One region of the Thermosinus thermophiluss DSM 23256 genome, then DNA from elsewhere that is predicted to be linked to it. Evidence: a T-box and tRNA genes for the amino acid it is inferred to sense, from the RefSeq annotation. Region 1 holds a T-box; the other holds one or more tRNA genes.
What was found. A T-box is a leader RNA that pairs with one kind of tRNA and senses whether it is charged. The one in region 1 lies ahead of leuS (leucine--tRNA ligase), so its partner is inferred to be a tRNA-Leu.
Positions count from the first base shown of each region.

Region 2: it encodes a tRNA-Leu, which carries the amino acid that the T-box ahead of leuS (leucine--tRNA ligase) is inferred to sense. The anticodon was not compared.

Region 1 is NZ_FNBU01000026.1:25,957-36,579, reverse strand. It holds gene BLQ99_RS12815 (sodium:solute symporter family protein) at 1-447, shown strand, start outside; gene BLQ99_RS12810 (HutP family protein) at 440-865, shown strand; gene lgt (prolipoprotein diacylglyceryl transferase) at 1,009-1,812, opposite strand; gene BLQ99_RS12800 (TlpA family protein disulfide reductase) at 1,910-2,431, shown strand; gene BLQ99_RS12795 (cytochrome c biogenesis CcdA family protein) at 2,444-3,145, shown strand; gene BLQ99_RS12790 (metal-sensitive transcriptional regulator) at 3,182-3,454, opposite strand; gene BLQ99_RS12785 (HD-GYP domain-containing protein) at 3,694-4,815, shown strand; gene BLQ99_RS12780 (hypothetical protein) at 4,846-5,238, opposite strand; T-box leader at 5,346-5,556, shown strand; gene leuS (leucine--tRNA ligase) at 5,609-8,089, shown strand; gene BLQ99_RS12770 (DMT family transporter) at 8,210-9,136, shown strand; gene BLQ99_RS12765 (ComEA family DNA-binding protein) at 9,165-9,728, shown strand; gene BLQ99_RS12760 (DNA internalization-related competence protein ComEC/Rec2) at 9,737-10,623, shown strand, end outside.
Region 2 is NZ_FNBU01000004.1:14,713-25,335, forward strand. It holds gene larAH10 (NPN-dependent 2-hydroxyacid racemase, LarAH10 family) at 1-321, shown strand, start outside; gene BLQ99_RS03545 (metal-sensitive transcriptional regulator) at 468-737, shown strand; gene BLQ99_RS03550 (heavy metal translocating P-type ATPase) at 756-3,164, shown strand; gene BLQ99_RS03555 (B3/B4 domain-containing protein) at 3,307-4,008, shown strand; gene cysK (cysteine synthase A) at 4,098-5,036, shown strand; gene BLQ99_RS03565 (polysaccharide deacetylase family protein) at 5,159-6,478, shown strand; tRNA gene BLQ99_RS03570 (tRNA-Arg) at 6,567-6,643, shown strand; tRNA gene BLQ99_RS03575 (tRNA-His) at 7,056-7,132, shown strand; tRNA gene BLQ99_RS03580 (tRNA-Gln) at 7,145-7,220, shown strand; tRNA gene BLQ99_RS03585 (tRNA-Lys) at 7,225-7,300, shown strand; tRNA gene BLQ99_RS03590 (tRNA-Leu) at 7,372-7,454, shown strand; gene BLQ99_RS03595 (bifunctional transcriptional activator/DNA repair enzyme AdaA) at 7,646-8,230, shown strand; gene BLQ99_RS03600 (methylated-DNA--[protein]-cysteine S-methyltransferase) at 8,217-8,729, shown strand; gene BLQ99_RS03605 (hypothetical protein) at 9,380-9,574, opposite strand; gene BLQ99_RS03610 (potassium channel family protein) at 9,679-10,338, opposite strand; gene BLQ99_RS03615 (TrkH family potassium uptake protein) at 10,369-10,623, opposite strand, start outside.

The sequences.
Region 1 (10,623 bases):
ACTTTATTTGCGCAGGATATATATAAGCGCTTTATCAACCCTTCCGTCGACGACAGGACATACCTTTTGATTAACCGCCTGACTATTTTGGGGATTGGCGGCGTTACACTGTGGATGGCCTTTAACGCCGTTGGCATCCTCAAGACGCTGTTAATTGGGCTAAGTTTAACGACGGCTTTTACCCTGGTATTTTTATGCACGATATTTATGCCCGGGCTATGCCGGCGCAGTTCAGCCTTTTACACTACGCTGGCGGGAATGGCCGCTCTGCTGGCGTGGCAAATTATACCCGGGATTCGGATTTTTGCCCACCCCATTTATTTGGAGTGGTTGGTCTGCGTTATGACCTTCCTCACTGTAGCGGTTATCGATAAGCAAAAAATTGCCCATGGTGGCGGAGAACCAGTCGTGGGCGCCGAGATAAGGGTGAATGACATTCATGGATAATGGTCTTACCAGCATTGACGTTGGCCGCGCCGCCCTGCGCATGGCCCTCAGCGAGACGCGGCAGGACGAGCAGGAGGTGAGACTGGCTCTGTCACGCCGCGGCATTCAAGCCGTCGCGGTTGATTTTGGCGGCGAATTTATTTCGTCGGTGAAAAAAATTATTGAGCGGGCGGTGGTGGCCGCTCAACGCCAGGGCGTTGTTGCTGCTAACCATGTCGGCGAAGGAGCCGTCGCGGGGGCGGCCCGGGCGGCGCTTGAGCAAATTAGCGGCAAAGCCATCGGGCTTAATGTAGGCGGGAAAATCGGCATTGCCCGTCATGGTGAACATCTTTGCGTGGCCATTTACGCAGGGGTCGGTGTACTTAATCTGAATGAAGTCGCCGTCGGTCTCGCGCACCGGTCACTGCCGCTGGAATAAGGTCTCAAAGGCAACGGATGTAAGCATCCAGATAATGTATTAATGCCGGAGCAAAAATGTTTCCAGGCAATTTATGGTTGATAATGTGAGATCAAGAAAAAAGCGGCTGGTGGCGCCAACCGCTTTTTCTTATCTGACGAATATCATTTTTGTTTTCCGTTCTTTTTGGGTTCATTGATGCGTTCGCCGTATAGACCGCACCAGATAAATAAGGCGATGCCGATGGTGATAACGGCCAGGCTGGTCAACTGGGCCGATTTCAGGCCAAAGAGCAGCGTGCCGTAGTCACCGCGGAGAAACTCAAGGAAAAAGCGGGCAGTGGAGTAGAGAACGGCATAGAGAATAAACACCTGGCCTTTGGCATGATTGGTGGTACGGAAAAGGAGCAGGAGGACAAAAATAATGACGTCAATTTGGCCCTCCCACACTTCGGCCGGCCATAACGGCTGGTCGCCATAAACCTGATAAGCCAAGGTCGTCGGGGGGTAGACAATGCCAAAGTTGCCGCCGGTAGGGCGGCCAAAGGCATCGCCGTTGAGCAGGTTAGCCATCCGGCCAATGGCCTGCCCCATGATAACAGCCGGCGCGGCCACAATGTCGGCAAATGCCCAGGTGTCGATATTATGTCTTTTGGTGTAAATATACCCCACAATGGCGCCCAGGATAACACCGCCTTGAATGGCCATCCCGCCCTGCCAAACAAAGGGGATTTCCCCAAGGTGGTATTTATAATAGTCCCAATCAAAGAAGAAAACATCCCACAACCGGGCCCCCACAAGACCGGCTAGGCCGCAGTAAATACCCATGTCCGGGATGTGATGGTGCCAGCGGCCGTCCTGTTTGGCCAAAAAATAAGCCGTTGCGGTGGCGAGCAGAATACTGAGACTGAGGATAAGACCGTAGGCGCGGATTGGGAAATCGCCGATGAAAAAGAGGTATTGATGCATTTTGAAACCTCCTGCGGGAATAAAATTGCCAAAAGGAATTAATTGACCGTACCGGGAATAGTATTCCCGTAGATGATGTAGCTTTTGGAGGTAGGATATGCACAAGCGTTTTCTGATAATTGCCCTGGTCGTTATTCTGGCGGCGGCCGGACTGTGGCATTTGGCGACGATAAATAGTCCAAAACAAGACGCTGTTGCCGAAACAGGGGTTACGGTGGGAAAAAAGCTAACGCCATTCACTCTTCCTGATTTGGAGGGCAAAAGTATTGCCCTCGGTAAACCCGGTAAAGTTACCGTAATTAATTTTTGGGCAACCTGGTGTCCGCCGTGTCGGGCCGAGATGCCCGAACTGGACCGGTTTTATCAGAAATACCGGCAAACAGTGGACTTTTATGCGGTAAATGTTCAAGAACCGCCTGTACAAGTGGCGGAGTTTCTCGCCAAGAACCAATACAGTTTACCGGTAATCACCGATAAAGAGGGCGCGGTAGCGAGAATGTATCGCATAAACGCCATCCCCACGACAATTGTCGTCGATGCCCATGGCGTTATCCGCTACCGTAAGGCGGGCGGTGTTACAATGGCCGAATTGGAAGGAGTCATAAAAGAATTATTGTAAGGGGGGAAAGGTTTGGGCGAAGATAACCTTACTTTGCTTACGGCTTTTGCCGCAGGCGTCGTATCTTTTTTGTCACCCTGCGTGCTGCCCCTTTTGCCTACCTATACGGCTGTCTTGGCCGGCACGGGCACACAGACCGGCCGCATTAGCAAATGGCGGTTTTTAATGAACGCGGCGTGCTTTTTCAGCGGATTTATTATTATTTTTGTCGCCATGGGGGCAACGGCGTCCTATTTTGGGCAAGTTTTTTTCACGTACCAGGATGTAGTCCGCAAGGTGGGTGCCGTGTTTATGATTCTGATGGGAATTCATTTGGCTGGACTTATCCGTCTGCCGGCCTTGCACCGCGAGTACCGGCCGCTGCTTAGCGGCGCTTTTGAGGGGCCGCTGGGCGCGTTTATTTTAGGTATCGCCTTTACAGCCGGCTGGACGCCCTGCACTGGCCCTATTCTCGCTTCTATTCTGATTTATGCAGGCGCTTCCGCCACGATAGCTCAGGGCGCGTTCCTCCTTTTTATATACGCCGTTGGTTTTTGCCTGCCATTTATCGCCCTCGCGCTGCTATTCAACAGCTATTTACATAAAGTTCGTCATCTGTACCAATGGCTTCCGGCCATTCAACGCGCAGCAGGCATAATCTTAATTATTGTCGGCTGTTTTATCTATTTTGATTGGCTGCAAAAAGGTTTTGGTTTTATCTGGAATTTGCTTTAACCCAAATAGAAACCACCCCCGGACGGGTGGTTTTTACTACTTTAAGAAGGTAATTATTTGTCTGACAATCTGGTCAATTTTCTGCCGGTCTTCCGGAGTGGCGTCTGGGCTGTTGAGCAAACACTCGACAGCATTGTTTTCGAGAATAAAGATGCCAATTTTTTCGATGGAAGAACGGATTGCGGAAAGCTGAATCAAAATATTGCTGCACGACTGCTCTTCCTCGACCATGCGCTCAATGCCGGCGATATGGCCTTTGACGTTGCGCAGCCGGTTCAACACCTCAGTGCGGACGGATGCATTCACCATAGGCGGACACCTCTTCCTTCTCCCCAGGGGGGGTGGGTTAGTTACATTATAAAAGATTTGGTGTAAATATGCAAACAAGTTACCCGGGCCCAACTACCGGGGCTAGAGAAAGTTTCTGCGGGAGGGGCTTAAGGCGCCGTTTTTTACCATTTTTTCACCGCCTGCTCTAATTCGGGACATGCGCCGCACCCATATAAGTTACATAAAATGTAGTAAATATATTATTAGGGGGTGCCCTAATGTTAATGCGGCTGCATCGTCCCTTGCTATTTTTTGTCGTTATCTTCGCAGTGGCCAACGTTTTCCATGTTGTCGTGGCCGTTACCGCGGGCGATGCCATTAGTTCTACCAGTTATCTCTTAAGCACCGGCGCTTTGCTGATTATTACGCTCTATGTCGTGCATACGCAGAGCGAATTGGGGCAGGCACAGAAAAAAATCGCAGTTTACCGGGAGCTGTGGACGCGGTTGCCGTTTGCTGCTCTAATCACCAAACAGGGACAACCCGAATTGGTGAACGACAGCTTTACGCAACTATGTTTGCCTGACGGCGGTGATGCGGTGAAGTGTCACAATTCGGACTTGTTGTGTCCATTTACGGAATGCCTTGTTGAGAAAGCTTTGGCTATGGGCGAAACGCAGGTAAGGGAAGAGCGGCTTGATGATGCCAAAGGCGACAGCAAGTTTGTCCGGCGCTACGCCATTCCTGTTGTTTTGGGCAAACAGTGTCACTATGCCGCCGAAATTGTTCTTAATTTGACGCCGCAAAGCCTGATGGCTGCCAACCGGGAGCAAGACTATCGCCAGATGCTTACAATCTTAGTGAATATGTTTGAAATGAAGGACCCCTATGGCCAGGGACATTCGCAAACAGTCTGCAATCTGGCGCAGGAGTTGGGGGCGGCTCTTAATTTAACGCCGGAGGATATGGAAGTGCTGGCCACGGCAGCGATTCTCCACGATATCGGCAAGATCGTTATTCCCGCCAATATTCTTAGCAAAATGGAACCACTTACCGGGGATGATTATGCGATCATCCGCCGCCATCCGATTGTCGGCGCCGATATTGTGGAGGGTATCGCCGCTTTTCAGGCAGCGGCGCCCATTATTCGTCATCACCACGAGCGTTATGATGGCCAGGGCTATCCGGACGGTCTGTGTGGCGAGGAAATTCCGCTGGGCTCCCGTATTCTGTCAGTGGTTGACGCTTTTGACGCCATGACGGTGGGACGGACCTACCGGGGAAAAGCCGATGTAAATACGGCCATCGATAATATTATCCGGGAAAAGGGCCGGCAGTTTGATCCGGTTGTGGTGGATGCATTTACGGCCTTGGTCAAAACCGGGCGGAACCAGAAATAAAGCCCGCTAATTGCGGGCTTCTACATAATATCATATCGTTTTTGACCATTCGGCGAATTTGGCGAGGAGTTCGCTGCGAGCCGTTTCCACTTCTGTACCGTGCCATTCCTGCCCTGTATCGCCGTCATACCATACGTCTTTCTGCGCAAAGGCGCCGGTAGGATAGAGTTTTTCGCGAATTGCCGCGTGCATGCCGTCCAGCATGCTTTGCTTTAGTGTCTTACGGGTTATTCTGGTTCCGGTTTTTTCCGTCGTCTTGATTTCAAGCCCACTGTTTCCCAAGTCAATTTCGACATGGCTAAGCAGCTTGCCCTGTTGACTGGCGGCGGCAATGGCCTTTTTGGCCGCGGTGATGGCGTCGCTGCGGCTGATATTATCATCGGCGACGGTAACCCGGACGGTGCCAATAATTAACTTATACATAATCCACCTCCCCTGCAATCATTTTATGAATGAATTTCCGCCTTAGAACTCCCTGAAAACCAGTGGTTTTGTTGACTTTTGTTTTACGCTGCTATATAATGGTAGACGATAATCCAAAGACGCAGGGTAGTAAGCACATAAAGATAGTCCAGAAAGTTGGCGGATGATGCGAGCCAACCTATCGGTGTGCTGAACTCACTGCCGAGGAGCGGTCGTGAAGGGAATTAGCGACTGACGGCTGACCGGCGTTAACGGTTCTAGAGCGGGCAGCGATAGCTGCCAAACAGGGTGGTACCGCGAACTAGTTTCGTCCCTGGCTGCATCAGCCGTGGGGCGTTTTTTAATATACAAATTCAGACAGGAGGTCAGCATGAACGAACGCTACAACCCCCGTGAAATTGAAGCAAAATGGCAAAAGGTTTGGGCAGAGGAAAAAGCTTTTGCCTGTGAAATGAACCGGCAAAAGCCGGAGTATTATGTGCTCGAGATGTTTCCATATCCTTCCGGCAACTTGCATATGGGCCATGTACGCAACTATTCCATTGGCGACGTGATTGCCCGTTTTAAAATGATGCAAGGCTATAATGTCCTGCATCCCATGGGTTGGGACGCTTTTGGCATGCCGGCGGAAAACGCCGCTATCAAACACGGCATTCATCCCGCGAAATGGACATGGGACAATATTGCTAATATGCGGCGGCAGCAACAGGAACTCGGCCTCTCTTACGACTGGGACCGGGAAGTGGCGACCTGCCATCCCGATTACTATCGCTGGACGCAATGGCTGTTTCTGCTTTTTTACCATCGCGGTTTAGCTTATAAAAAGAAGGCAGCGGTTAACTGGTGCAATGACTGCAACACGGTACTGGCCAATGAACAGGTGGTAGACGGACGTTGCTGGCGGTGCGATTCCGTAGTCGTCAAAAAAGAGCTTGAACAATGGTTCTTTAAGATTACCGACTATGCTGACCGGCTGCTCGAAGACCTCAAAGAGCTCAAGGGCTGGCCGGAGCGGGTAAAAGTTATGCAGGAAAACTGGATTGGCCGCAGCGAAGGGGTTGAATTCAGCTTCGACGTTCCTGAAGCGGGTGAGAAGATCACGGTTTACACTACGCGTCATGATACCGCCTTCGGGGTGACGTATGTGGTCTTGGCCCCCGAGCACCCGCTGGTGGACAAGCTGATCGCCGGCAAGCCGCATGAACGCGAAGTGCGTGCCTTTATCGAGCGCATCCGCAATATGAGCGAAATTAACCGGACTTCCGCCGAAACGGAAAAAGAGGGAATATTTACCGGCGCTTATGCCGTCAATCCGTTCAATGGCGAAAAGGTGCCCATTTGGATTGCCAACTATGTTCTTGTGGATTACGGTACGGGAGCCGTTATGGGTGTCCCGGCCCACGATGAACGGGACTGGCAGTTTGCGACCAAATATAATCTGCCCAAACGCATCGTTATCCAGCCTAAGGGTGCTGAATTGGATCTGGCAAGCATGACCGGCGCTTATGACGGTCCAGGGGTGATGGTTAATTCCGGGCAGTTCACCGGCCTGGACAACGAGGCGGGCAAAGCAGCCATCGCCGACTGGTTGGAGGAGAAAGGTCTGGGCAAGCGGCGTATCAATTACCGGCTGCGCGACTGGTTAGTATCCCGTCAGCGTTATTGGGGCGCGCCTATCCCGATTATTTATTGCCCCGAATGCGGCGTGGTGCCTGTTCCCGAAGAGGATTTGCCGGTAATGCTGCCGGAGAATGTCAGCTTTGCAACCGGCGCCGTTTCCCCACTGGCCCAGGTGGAAGAATTCGTCAACTGTACTTGTCCGCGGTGCGGCGGTAAAGCCCGCCGGGAGACAGATACCATGGATACTTTCATTTGCTCTTCCTGGTACTACTACCGCTATACCAGCCCGCACAGCGATACTGAGGCCTTTAATCCGGCCAAAGCCAATTATTGGATGCCCGTGGACCAATACATCGGCGGCATTGAGCATGCCATATTACATTTATTGTATTCGCGCTTCTTTACCAAGGTGCTTAAGGATGCCGGGCTTATTAATGTGAACGAGCCCTTTAAGAATTTGCTGACTCAAGGCATGGTTATCAAAGACGGCGCCAAAATGTCGAAGTCGAAAGGTAATGTTGTATCGCCGGAGGAAATCATCGGCAAATACGGCGCTGATACGGCCCGACTCTTTATCCTCTTTGCCGCCCCGCCGGAAAGAGACCTGGAGTGGAGCGACCAGGGCGTGGAAGGGGCCTTCCGGTTCCTAGGACGGTTGTGGCGGATTGTCCATCACTACGCGCCTGTTGCCGCCGCTGCTGACGAAAGTTATGACCCCGCGGCCCTTGGCCCGGCAGAACGCGAGCTGCGGCGGGTACTGCACAGTACGATTAAAAAAGTTACGGAGGATATTGGGGAACGCTTCAATTTCAATACTGCCATCAGCGCCATTATGGAACTGGTAAACGCGTTATACGCCTTCCGGGAGCAGACAGCGGCGCCCAATCCCGGCCTGGTGCGCGAAGCCCTTTCTGCCCTTCTCCGGCTGCTCGCGCCTTTTGCCCCACATATTACCGAAGAACTGTGGAGTCAGACCATTGCCCAGGGCAGTGTTCATAAGCAGGCATGGCCCGGTTTTGATCCGGAAGCCATCAGGGTTGACGAAGTGGAAATCGTTTTGCAAATCAACGGTAAAGTGCGGGATAAAATCAAGGTTCCCGTCGGTCTGGACGCGAAAGAACTGGAAACAATTGCTCTGGCGCAGGAGCGGGTAAGGGCGTTGGTAGCGGACAAACAAATTGTGAAAGTGATTTGTGTGCCGCAAAAACTGGTGAACATTGTGGTAAGATAAAATATTTGCCGGCCTGGTTGTTACCAAGCCGGCATTTTTACTTTTAATTTTTTACTTAAGAGGAAGATTTAGCCATCTATAACGAATAAAGTAGCTTGCAATGCTTCAGGAGGTATGGCTTTGAATGCACAGACAGTCGGGGTTCTGATGATAATATTTTCGGCCTGCGGTTTTGCCACCCTGGCCATCTTTATTAAAATTGCATATGCGGCCGGCGCCAATACGGTCACCGTTTTGGCCTATCGCTTTGCGATCGCTTCGCTGCTTTTTTGGGCCATCATCCGGCTATGCGGCCTTGACTTTCGGGTAACCGGCAAGCAGGCCGTGCAGCTTTGCTTACTGGGGGGCATTGGCTATGATCTTATGTCAACACTATTTGCCCTTACGGTACTTTACTTGCCGGCCAGCCTTGCCGGAATAATTTTATATACTTATCCGGCGTTGGTCAGTATCTTGTCCTATCTAGTCGGGGACGAGGTGCTCAGCTGGCGAAAGGTGGGGGCGTTGATTATTTGTTTTACCGGTCTCGTACTGGTGCTCGGCGTATCCTTGACTGGTCTTAACATAACTGGCGCCGCATTTGGTCTTGGTTCAGCCTTGGTTTATTCCTGTTATATTGTTGCCGGCAACCGGCTGCTCAAAGGGATTGATCCGCTGGTATCCACTGTCTACGTTTGCACAGCGGCGGCTGTTGTCTTTATGATCGGCGGTACCCTTAGCGGCACCCTTATGTGGAAGCTTTCGCTGCAAGGTTGGCTTGCCATTTTTGGGATTGCCGTTTTTGCAACTTGTATTGGGATTCTCGGCTTTTTTGCCGGCATGTACCGGATAGGCGCGACCAATGCTTCTATTATCAGCACTTTTGAACCGGTAATTACGGTGCTGTTATCTGCCTTGTTACTGGGAGAAAGGATTACGGTTATGCAGGGCCTTGGCGGCCTGCTTATTCTTGCCGGAGTGCTTGTCCTGCAACTAACAGGGGGCTCGCGCGCTGGTGCTAAAATAAGTGACGAAAGAGGAAATATGGATAAATTTGGAGAAATATAGCTGCATTATCGCCAAGGGGGAAGGGTAAGTGGACGGGGTGCAGAAACGGCTGGTCATTATCTTGCTGATGGCAGCGTTGATTGTTGCCGGCAGTTTTTATCATTACTGGCAAAAGACTACGGTAACGGAAACGGTCGCCGGTGGGCCGGTTGTGACGGCCCAATCACGGACAGACGAGGTAGTCATTTACGTCAGTGGTGCGGTGAATAAACCCGGTGTTTTCAAGATGGCGGCCGGGGGACGGGTATTGGATGCCGTGAATTACGCGGGCGGGCTCGCCGCTGGGGCCGACAGTACCCGGATAAACCTGGCCCAGCCATTAAAAGACGGAATGCATGTTCATGTGCCGACAGTAGTGCTGGCGGCCGGACCCGGCGGATCTAACCCAGCCGGCAGTGCCGGCAAGGTGAACGTCAACACGGCCAGCGCTACCGAACTGGACAAACTGCCAGGGATCGGGCCGGCGCTGGCCCAGCGGATTATAGACTACCGCCAAAGTATCGGCGGTTTTAAGGATCTGGAAGAAGTAAAGAAAGTGCCGGGAATTGGCGAAGCCAAATTTAATCAAATTAAAGATAAAATTTCTTTGTAACGCGAGCGATGCGGAATCTTACGCTTTTCATAACTGCCGCGTTTGCTGCCGGAATATGGGCAGCTGATCTAGCCAACTGGCCCTGGCCGGTACTGGCTATTTCCTTTATTGCGTTCTTGCTGGCTGCTGCCTGGCAGGCAAGCCGCAGCCCCGCCCGTGCGGCCTGGCTGCTGGCCGGGCTGTTTTTTGTGGCCGGGATCGTCCGCTTTCTGCATGCCGATATGCTGCCGGCGAATGATATCAGCCGCTATGCCGGAAACAGCGTGGTCTTATCCGGTATGGTCGCCGAACCGCCGCGCGTAACGCCGGTCGGCGACGACCAGGTGAAAGTGCGGTACCGCCTGGAGACCGAGTCGGTTCAAACGGAGCAGGATTGTAAAACGGTTAGGGGCGGCATTATCGTGACCGTCCGCCAGCCGGCGAACCAGAAGGTGGCGGGATACGGCGACAAGATTACTGTTTCCGGGATAATAGCTGCGCCCCGCGGCTATCAAAATCCCGGTGCCGCTGATTGGGCAGCCGCGCTTAAACGTCAGGGCATTACGGCAATACTCCTTTCTCCCGGCAAAGTGGTAGTTACACCGGCGCCGGCTTTATCCTGGCACGGGCGGCTACATGCGTGGCGCCAGGCGCTGAAAGGGCAAATCGCCGCCGCCTTGCCGCCCGGCGATGCGGCGATTCTTACCGGGCTTGTTTTTGGCGGCTATGAGGGAATCAAGAAAGAAGTCATTGCCGACTTCGCCGCAACCGGCATAATCCATATTTTATCGGTATCGGGAACACATATCGCTTTAGCGGCCGGGGTAGCCCTGTGGCTGGGCAGGGTACTCAGGTTACGCCCACGTTTTAGTGCCGCCCTGGCGGCGGTGACGGTTCTTTTTTATATGATGCTGGC
Region 2 (10,623 bases), on a different contig from region 1:
GAATGCCGCGACATAATGGAGCCGCCTGATTTCAGCGGCTGGTTTAACTACGAGTCGCTGTACGACCGGGAAGTAGCGCTGCGTAAGGGTTTTACCGTGCCAGGCTTCATCGCGCTCAAGTGCGGCCTCATGGCGGCCAAAGTGCCGCATATCGTCGTTACTTTGCCGGAAAACAAGGCCTTTGTTGAAAAAGCTGGCATGATTGCCGTAACCACCATTGAGGAGGCCATGGCCCTGGCCGAACAAAAACTGGGCCGTAAAGACTATACCATTACGGTCATGCCCCACGCCGCCAATACGGTGCCGCTGGTGCAAGAATAAGGACGCCGCATTATTATCAGCCCCCGGAATTGTCTGGGGGCTTTTTATTGTTTGTCCGCCCTTCGGGTACACTAAAAACATTGACAGGAAAACGCCACAAATTTATACTATATACTATACAGGGGTATAGTATAGGGGGTGACGTAATGCTGACAGAAGCGGAAAAAGAAGTCCTCCGCGTCCGGCTGCGCCGGATCGGCGGCCAGATTAACGGTATTGAAAAAATGCTTGATGAAGGGCGCTACTGCGTGGATATTCTACAACAGGTGACAGCGGCCCGGGCCGCCCTTAATAAAGTGGCGCTCCTCATCCTGGAGAGCCATGCCAAAAGCTGCCTGGTGGCGGCTGTTCAGCAGGACCGGGCCAACGAAGCCATTGATGAGCTGATGGATTTTCTCGATAAATTTACGAGATGATGAAAGAAGGTATGCGTTATGGCAAACTTGCAATCGGCCACTTTAAAAATCGGCGGTATGTCGTGCGCGGCCTGCGCCAGCCGCGTGGAGAAGGGGCTGGCGGCGCTGCCCGGCGTGGCCAAAGCGGTCGTCAACTTCGCCGCCGAAAAAGCGACGGTGACTTATGACAAGGACCAAATCGGTCTCCGTGATATGGCGGCCAAGGTCGAAGAGCTGGGCTACCAGGTCGTTAAGGATAAAGCCGAATTTAAAATTACCGGCATGAGCTGTGCGGCCTGCGCCCGGCGCATTGAGAAGGGGTTGGCAGCCCTGCCCGGTGTCTATTCGGCTGTCGTCAACCTGGCCATGGAAAAGGCGACCGTGGAGTTTAACCCTGGCGAACTCGCCGAAGCTGAAGTTAAGGCGCTGGTGGAGCGACTGGGCTTTGGCGCCCATAGCCTGGCGGACACGCGGGAAATTGACCGCGAACAGGCGATGCGGGAAGGCGAAATCCGCAGCCAACGGGTGCGTCTTTTTATTTCGGTCGTTTTTTCGTTTCCGCTACTCTGGGCGATGGTACTGCATATGTTCGGGGTGAGCGGTGCTACCGCCCAGCTGCTGATGAATCCTTACCTGCAGTGGGCGTTGGCTACGCCGGTCCAGTTTATTGCCGGTTGGCAGTTTTACCGCGGTGCTTTTTTAGCGCTGCGGGGCGGCGGGGCCAACATGGACGTGCTGGTAGCTCTTGGGACCTCGGCGGCGTATTTTTACAGCATTGCCAATGTGTTGCGCGACGTGTCCGACCTGTACTTTGAAACTTCGGCCATTCTCCTTACCTTGATTATTCTGGGAAAACTGCTGGAAGCACGGGCCAAAGGCCGGACGTCGGAAGCGATCAGAGCGCTGATGGGCCTGCAGGCTAAAACGGCGCGGGTCGTACGGGACGGGCAGGAGGTGGACGTGCCGGTGGAAGGGGTCGTGCCGGGTGATATCGTCGTCGTCCGCCCCGGCGAAAAAATCCCCGTTGATGGCGTGATTGTCGAAGGTATTTCGACGGTTGACGAGTCAATGTTGACCGGGGAAAGCATTCCGGTCGACAAAAAAGTGGGCGACGAGGTGTTCGGGGCCACGCTCAACAAGTTGGGCGCCTTTAAGTTCAAGGCTACCAAGGTAGGCAAGGATACGGCCCTGGCGCAAATTATCCGCATCGTGGAAGAAGCGCAGGGGTCGAAAGCACCCATCCAGCGATTTGCGGATGTTGTTTCCGGCTATTTTGTCCCGGCGGTAATAACCTTGGCCGTCCTTACTTTCCTGGCATGGTACTTTGTGCTTGATCCCGGCAACTTTTCCCGCGCCATCGTCAATTTTACGGCGGTGTTGGTCATCGCCTGCCCCTGCGCCCTTGGGTTGGCAACGCCTACCTCGATTATGGTGGGCACGGGTAAAGGAGCGGAGAACGGCATTTTGATCAAGGGAGCGGAGCATCTGGAAAACACGCACCGGCTAACGGCGATAGTACTTGACAAAACGGGGACGATAACCAAAGGAGAGCCGGCCGTGACGGATATCATATCTCTAAATGGCCAAACCGAGACTCAGCTGCTCCGTTTGGCCGCAGTAGCCGAGAAAAATTCGGAACATCCTCTGGCCCAGGCCATTGTCCGTCAGGGGCAAGCTCAAGGCGTGGTTAGCGGCGATGCCGCGGAGTTTGCCGCTATTCCCGGCCATGGTGTGCGGGCACGGGTGGATGGAAAAACCGTCCTGGTGGGAACGCGGAAACTGATGCGGGAAAATGGCGTTGATTTTGACAGTAGCATCAGTCGGATTGAAGCGCTGGAGCAGCAGGGAAAAACCGTCGTGCTTATGGCGGTGGAGAATGAGCCCGCCGCCCTGATCGCCGTCGCCGACACCGTCAAGGAACATGCGGCTGACGCTGTGGCGCAGCTAAAAGCAATGGGGCTGGAAGTCTGGATGATTACCGGGGACAACGAGCGAACGGCCCGGGCGATTGCACGCGAGGTGGGCATTGAAAATATCATGGCCGAGGTATTGCCTGAGGACAAGGCGGAAAAAGTACAGGAACTAAAACTGCAGGGCAAAGTGGTGGGCATGGTCGGCGACGGTATTAATGATGCGCCGGCGCTAGCTACCGCTGATGTTGGTTTTGCCATTGGCACCGGTACGGATGTGGCCATGGAGGCGGCCGATATTACCCTGATTCGCGGCGACCTGCGCGGCATTGTGGCCGCCATTCAGCTTAGCAAGGCCACCATGCGTAATATTAAGCAAAACCTCTTTTGGGCGCTTATCTATAATTCGCTGGGGATTCCGGTCGCTGCGGCCGGGTTTTTGTCGCCCGTTCTCGCCGGGGCGGCCATGGCGTTCAGTTCGGTTTCCGTGGTAGCCAACGCGCTGCGGCTGCGGCGGTTCCGGCCGCAGCTTTCCTAGAATTTTACCTTGAGCACTGTGGGGATTTTTTGTTGCCCGGTGGCAGGAAAGCGGCGGCGTCGGCAAGAACATTTGGGAAAATACGGTATATAGCCCGGCCGGCTGGGAATACTAACGATTATATCAATAGGAGAAGATTGCCATGCGTTTCGAAGTTAGTGAAGATATTTTCCGGCTCTTTCCTACGGCATGTTTCGGCGTCGTCGTGGCCGCGGATTTTCAGCCCCGGGAGCTTGAGACGGTCGCCCGGCTCTTGACGGCGGCGGTGGCAGCGGCGCCGGCCAAATTCCCCGAGGGGGTACGCAGTCACCCGTCAATCCGGGTATGGCGCGAGGCGTTTGCCAAAATGCAGTTAAATCCGAACAAATTTTTAAGCTCGGTGGAAGCGCTTCATACCCGGGTTTATAAATCCGGACAGTTGCCGCAAATTAATCCTGTTGTCGATTTAGTTAACGCCCTTTCGCTTAAGTATGTGCTGCCCATGGGAGCGCATGACCTGGAGCGTATGACCGGGGATATGCGATTGCGGCTTAGCCGTGAAGGCGATGTGTTCACGCCGTTCGGCGAACAACAGGTGGAAGTTGTGCCGCCCGGCGAGATTGTTTACGCCGATGATGTTGAGGTGCGCACCCGCCGCTGGGTGTGGCGTCAGGGCGAAAAAGCGAAGATCGTTGCTGAGTCGCGGTATATCTTTTTCCCGATTGACGGTTTCGCCGATGTTAACAAAGCCGATGTTTTAGCCGCCCGCGATGAGCTAGCCGAGTTCGTCGCCCGGCTGGGCGGCCGGGCAGCCGTGTTTTTCGTCGACCGAGATTGTCCCGTTGCCGAGTGGGACTTAAAGTAAGCGAAAGTATGCCAAGACTTGACTGGTAAATTTCCGTCGGGTTATAATATAAATAAACCGACTGGAATACTAGGAATTAGAGGTGCATTATGGCAAAAATCGCGAAAAATCTAACCGAGCTAATAGGCAATACGCCCCTGCTGGAGCTGGCGAACTATAATGAGCGTCAGGGGCTTAAGGCTCGCCTTGTCGCCAAGCTGGAATATTTTAACCCGTTGGGCAGTGTCAAAGACCGGGTAGGCTACGCCATGATCCAGGATGCCGAAGAACGGGGGCTGCTCCATAAAGACTCGGTCATTATCGAGCCGACCAGCGGCAATACCGGCATCGGCCTGGCCTTTGTCGCCGCGGCCAAAGGCTACCGGCTCATTCTCACCATGCCTGATACTATGAGCGTTGAACGCCGCAGCCTGCTAAAAGCCCTTGGCGCCGAGCTGGTGTTGACGCCGGGCGCGGAAGGGATGAAGGGGGCCATCCGTAAGGCGGAAGAACTGGTGGCAGCATTGCCGAACGCATTTATGCCTCAGCAGTTTCAAAATCCCGCTAACCCCGCTATGCACCGCCGGACGACAGCGGAGGAAATTTGGCGGGACACTGACGGGCAAGTTGACATATTTGTCGCCGGTGTTGGTACCGGCGGTACGATTACCGGCGTAGGCGAAGTGCTCAAGGAACGCAAAGAAGACGTGCGGATTGTCGCCGTAGAGCCCTACGATTCGCCGGTCTTATCGGGGGGGCAGGCCGGTCCCCACAAGCTCCAGGGGATTGGCGCCGGTTTTGTCCCTGCTATTCTCAATACCGGCATTATTGACGGCATTGTTAAAGTAAAAACGGAAGAAGCTTTCGCTGCGGCCCGTGAGTTAGCCAAGGCTGAAGGGCTGCTGGTTGGCATCTCCAGCGGCGCCGCTCTCTTCGCCGCTACCGAACTGGCCAGGCAGCCCGAGAATGCGGGCAAAACGATTGTTGTCCTCTTGCCTGATACAGGTGAGCGGTATTTGTCTACGCCGCTGTTCCAGTACGAAGATTGATTATTCAAGGCCCTGCGCTATGCAGGGCTGGTTTATTTATTAGATTCCGGTTGTACTAAATGGGAACTTGGCGCCATAGACTGTCTATGTGGAGTTTTTTTCAGAATAGGAGATGGCGCCGGTTGAAAAGGTTTATCCTGGTTTTTGGTTTTTTAATGGCCGTCGTATTTACTCAGACAGGAACGGCCGCGCCGCCGGTGGTGGACGGTTGGCCGGTGACTAGCCCCGTCGTGGCTCTGACGGTGGAAAACATCGAGACGGCTCCCGAACTGGAAAGTATCTTAAATTTATGCCGCGACGAAGGGATTGCGGCTACGCTGTTTATCCGGGAACCGGTGATTAGCGCCCAGGCCGCGCTGGTGAAAAAAGGCGTTGCCTTAGGCCTGGAATTTGGCAATTATGGCCGGGAGCGCCGTTATTGGGCGGAGGTGAGCAGCGGGGACATTGCAAAGGAACTGGCTGACGCGGCCAAGGCGCTGGAGACTGCTGCCGGTAAAGCCCCCCAGGTTGTCCGCCCGCCCTTTTATTATTACGAGGACAATTTCCTGCAGGCGGTAGAGCAATACGATCGCGGCGCCGTCGTCGTCAGAGGCCTCGATACCGGCGACTGGACGCTTATGTCGCCCCAGGCTGTTACCGAGTTTGTCATTACATCGGCCAAGGCGGGAACGGTTATTAATGTGAATATAAAGGCGCCGCATGCGGCAGCGGCCTTGCCCGAAGTGGTCAAACAACTAAAAGCCAAAGGGTTTAAAATTACTACCGTCGCCGCCCTCAAGGCGGCGGCCAAGCCAGCCGCGCCGCCGGCTTCTTCGGCTAAATCGTCCGGCCAGCATGGTCTTTATGCCGTAGTGAACAGCGGCCGCGCCGACCGCCCGCTTGTCGCGCTTACTTTTGACGACGGCGGCAGCTACTACCAGGTGCGGGAAATTCTTGACGTCCTCAGGGAGTACAATGCCCGCAGCACCTTCTTCCTCCTCGGCCGCTGGGTGGACGCCAATCCGGAGCTGACGCGCCGCATTTTAGCCGACGGCCATGAGATTGCCAACCATTCTTATTCCCACCCATCGTTTTCCCGGTTGAGCGCCGACGAAATGCGCAGTGAGATAATGTCTACCCAGTATGCGCTGGAGCGGGCGGTCGGCAGCCGCTATACCCACCTGTTTCGCCCGCCCTATGGCGATTATAACGGCACGCTTAGCGCCGTGCTGAACGGGATGGGCTACCGCGCTTTGGTTATGTGGAATGTGGACAGCCGGGACTGGACAGGGGTGTCAGCCTGGAGCATGGCGAATAAAATCCTCAGCCAGGTCTCAGGCGGCGCCATCATTCTCTTCCACCTCCATGGCAGCAACACTGCTGACGCGTTGCGGACAATACTGCCCGAACTGCGCGCCCGCGGCTATAATCCTGTTACCGTGACGGAACTGCTCGCCGGTTAGTGACAGAAACAGAAATTTCCAATTAATAATAAGTTGACAAGATAGGGTAGAGCGGCTATAATAAACAAGTGTCAACAACATCTGCTGTGACTCCGTAGCTCAGTTGGATAGAGCGTTTGACTACGAATCAAAAGGTCGCAGGTTCGAATCCTGCCGGGGTCGCCACTTCAAGCATAACCGCCAAGATCGGCGGTTTTTATTTTTGCCGTAGGTAACTATTTTCTTAATTTACTCGACTCGGACGCCTACTGGTCAGGGGTGTTTTGAAATCATGTAAGGCAAATAACCGGTCAGGGACGCGGTTATTAGTTTGCGAAGGGTAAGCAGGTCGGCGGATGCTGCCGCTTATAAAGCGGTGCCCGGCTTTGCATATGGATGATATATAGAAAAGAAGGCACTAAAAAGGCAGGTGAAACGAACAATTTGTCGCAAAAAGGTCTTGCGACAAGTGGGCAAGTCTGCTATACTTACCATTGTCGTTACTCGCGGCGGCGGCGCGAAGAAAAATAATTAAAGATATGCTTGACATAATTGAGCAAGTCTGATAAAATATACTTCGTCGCGAGAAATGATCATGGTGGCTGTGGTGAAGAGGCCAAACACGGCGGATTGTGGCTCCGTTATTCGAGGGTTCGAATCCCTCCAGTCACCCCACAAGTTTTATATAGGGGCGTAGCCAAGTCGGTAAGGCACGGGACTTTGACTCCCGCATGCGTTGGTTCGAGTCCAGCCGCCCCTGCCAGTGTGACCCACTAGCTCAGTAGGTAGAGCACCTGACTTTTAATCAGGGTGTCGATGGTTCGAGTCCATCGTGGGTCACCATTTATTTGTGTGAGGAAAATTGACAGGTATTAGCCGTCTGTGATATGATATTGACACATCTAAGTTAGTATGCGGGCGTGGCGGAATTGGCAGACGCGACGGACTTAGGATCCGTTGGGCAACCGTGGGGGTTCAAGTCCCTTCGCCCGCACCAATATAGAGCGATAAGGTTTCACGGTATTTTAGCCGTGAAGCCTTTTTTATTTATACAGCAAATGAGCAACAATGCGACAGTGGTAAGGAGCGAGGAATTGCATAGCATAAATTCGGACGAAATATTTTCGGCTTTATGGTATGATAAAAACGTATTAACCAAAGTGCAGCTTTCTTACGCGGGGTGAGAGCATGACCAAGCTGTCGGAAACCAAGATGTGGGAAGCCGTTGCGGCGAATGATGCCCGGTATGATGGCGCGTTCTACTACGCCGTAAAAACGACTGGGATCGTGTGCCGCCCCTCATGTAAGTCCAAAGTTCCCAACCGCGAAAATGTAGTCTTTTTTACGAGTCTGGATGAGGCCCTTCATGACGGCTTTCGCCCATGCAAAAGGTGCCGCCCTGATCTAGGGGCGCATTACCGCCCGGAAGAAGATATTGTCGAGTTGGCTTGCCGACTGCTACGGGGCGAATATCACAACCCGGATATACTTGCGGAATTACCCGAACGGATAGGGATTAGTTTTTTTCATTTTCAGCGCTTATTTAAGAGAGTCACCGGCTGTACGCCCAAGGAATATTTACGGCGCATCCGGATAGACAAAGCCGCAGAGCTGTTAGCGCACAGTTCTCTGAATAATACCGATATTTGCTTAACCGTCGGTTTTAGGAGCGTTTCCGGTTTTTATACGGCATTTCGTCAACACATGGGCCTGCCGCCCAAAAAATACCGGAAAGTCAGGGAGATAGGGGAATTGCGCCATGATTGTCTATGACGCAGTGCAAACACCGTTGGGTCCTGTATATGTAGCCGTGGATGATATAGGGGTATGCAAGGTAGCCATAGACAGTAGGGATTGGCAAGAGTACATAGGCAGTACCGGGTGTCAGCGGGACAGTGCCCGGTGCGATTTTGCCATTCGTCAGTTAAAGGAGTATTTTTTGCGGCAGCGGCGCCGGTTTGACGTTCCTTTATCCATTGCCGGGACCGATTTTTGCCGGCGGGTATGGGAAGTGCTAAGTTCAATACCGTACGGTGAGGTACGGACATATGCCGATATTGCCGCGGCGATCGGCCAGCCCCAGGCTTGTCGGGCAGTTGGTCTGGCCAATTTTAAAAATCCTTTGCCCATATTTATACCGTGTCACCGGGTAGTGGGGAAAAATGGAGGGTTAGTTGGTTATAAGGGGGCACGTACCGATTTTAAGCGGTATTTGCTACAGCTTGAAAATGCGTTAACGCCGGAAAATGGGGGGGAAATGGGGATAAATTAGAGCTTGGACGGTGGAAGGCTGAAAGCTATGGGAATGCTTATTGCAATTAACGTTCCGACGGAATTTTCTCATCTGCCTTTCTGGTAGATGACGTGGGCTTGCAGAATGCAATAAAAAGGCGATTGAAGCGGGATGTCAAGCACACGGTTGACGAGATTAGAAAGCTGGCCGGCCAATGTCGAGGATGGGAAGCATATGCTACTTTTTATTTATGGCGAACGCTGTTTGGCGACTAATACCAAGCCCGTACGGTTAAGCCAATATCTTCTGCCTTTTGCCGGCAAAATGAGAAGGCCTCCGGTTTTGTCCGGAGGCCTAAATTGTCATTTCACCTTTTGTTGCTGATTATCCTCATACACTTTGCGTATATGGTCTTTGGTCCAGTGGCCGGTAGGCTCAAGCATATTTTTTTCCTGGGGGTTGTCAGAGGGGGATTCACGGCGGCAGTCGGTTTTATCCACGCAAATTTCATGGACAGGTCGGCGGTAAGGGCACATATTTGGGCACCTCCTGATTTTATGCTCGAGAATTTAGGGGCTTTCCGTCGCCGTATATAGGTGGAAAGGCTTTGGGGCGTTTGGCTAGCCGGTGGCGGTGTTTTACCGGACGCTGCCAAAAAAGCTGCCCATGGGAGGGCAGCTTTTTGGCGATTATTCGTAATCGTTGTTGGCGTCAGCTTTGGCCGTCAGTGTGCCGTATTCGGATTTACTGGCTTTTTGTTTGCCGGTAGCTTTGGTGTTAGTGGGTGAGGCGTTCGACGACGAATAGTCGGCATTAACGTCTTGCGTCGCCGTCAAGGTGCCGTACTTGGATTTGCTGGTTTGCAGTTTTTGTTTGTCCGCCATGTTCTTGGACGACCTCCTTTGTGATTTTGTTTGGGGTCCATTATTTATTTTCGTACAGAATGACGGACAAATACCTGGAAGTTTCAGCATAAATGTATTAATTATTATTCCAGTTCTTCCAATTTTTGCAGACCGCCGTTACGGCCTACGACAATGAGGACATCGCCGGCTTGAATTTTTTCCCCGGGATTAGGCGGGACGATAATTTGATCACCGCGCTTGATGGCTACGACGTTGGCGTCATATTTTTCCCGCAGCCGCGCTTCGGCCAATGTTTTACCCACCAGGCAGCGGGGCGCACTGGTCTCGATGAGGCTGAGGTCGGGCGACAGTTCGATATAATCAAGGACGTTGGTCGAGACAAGGTTGTGCGCTACCCGCTGTCCCATATCCCGTTCGGGATACACTACCCGGTCGGCCCCGATTTTTTCCAGCATTTTACCGTGCAGTTCATTGCGGGCCTTGGCGACAATGTATTTTACGCCCAAGTCTTTTAATAGCAGCGTGGTCAAGACATTGGCCTGGATATCTTCGCCAATGGCTACGACGACAACGTCAAAGTTGCGGATGCCCAGTGCCTTAAGCGAATTTTCGTCGGTTGTATCGGCGATGTAGGTATGAGTAACCTCGTCGGCAACTTGTTGGACCCGTTCCTCTTTGGTATCGATAGCCAGCACTTCATAACCCAGCCGGGAAAGCGTACGGGCAACACTGGTGCCGAAACGGCCAAGGCCAATAACGGCGAAACTTTTATTCCTTTTCATAATATAATACCTCTCTTGTCTGTAACGATATTAACCGATAATAACCCGGCCTTCCGGCAGCTGCAAAGCGCCTTTGCGCGCCCGCAGGGCGATAGCCAGGGCCAGCGTCACCGGCCCCACGCGACCGGCGAACATGGTGAGTATAAGCCAGAGTTTGCCGGCGACAGTCAGTGTCGGCGTGATACCTGTTGACAAGCCTACCGTACCGAAAGCGGAGACAACCTCGAACAACACGTTCAAAAACGGCGCCTGTTCAGTCACGGTTAGCGCCAACGTGACCAAAAT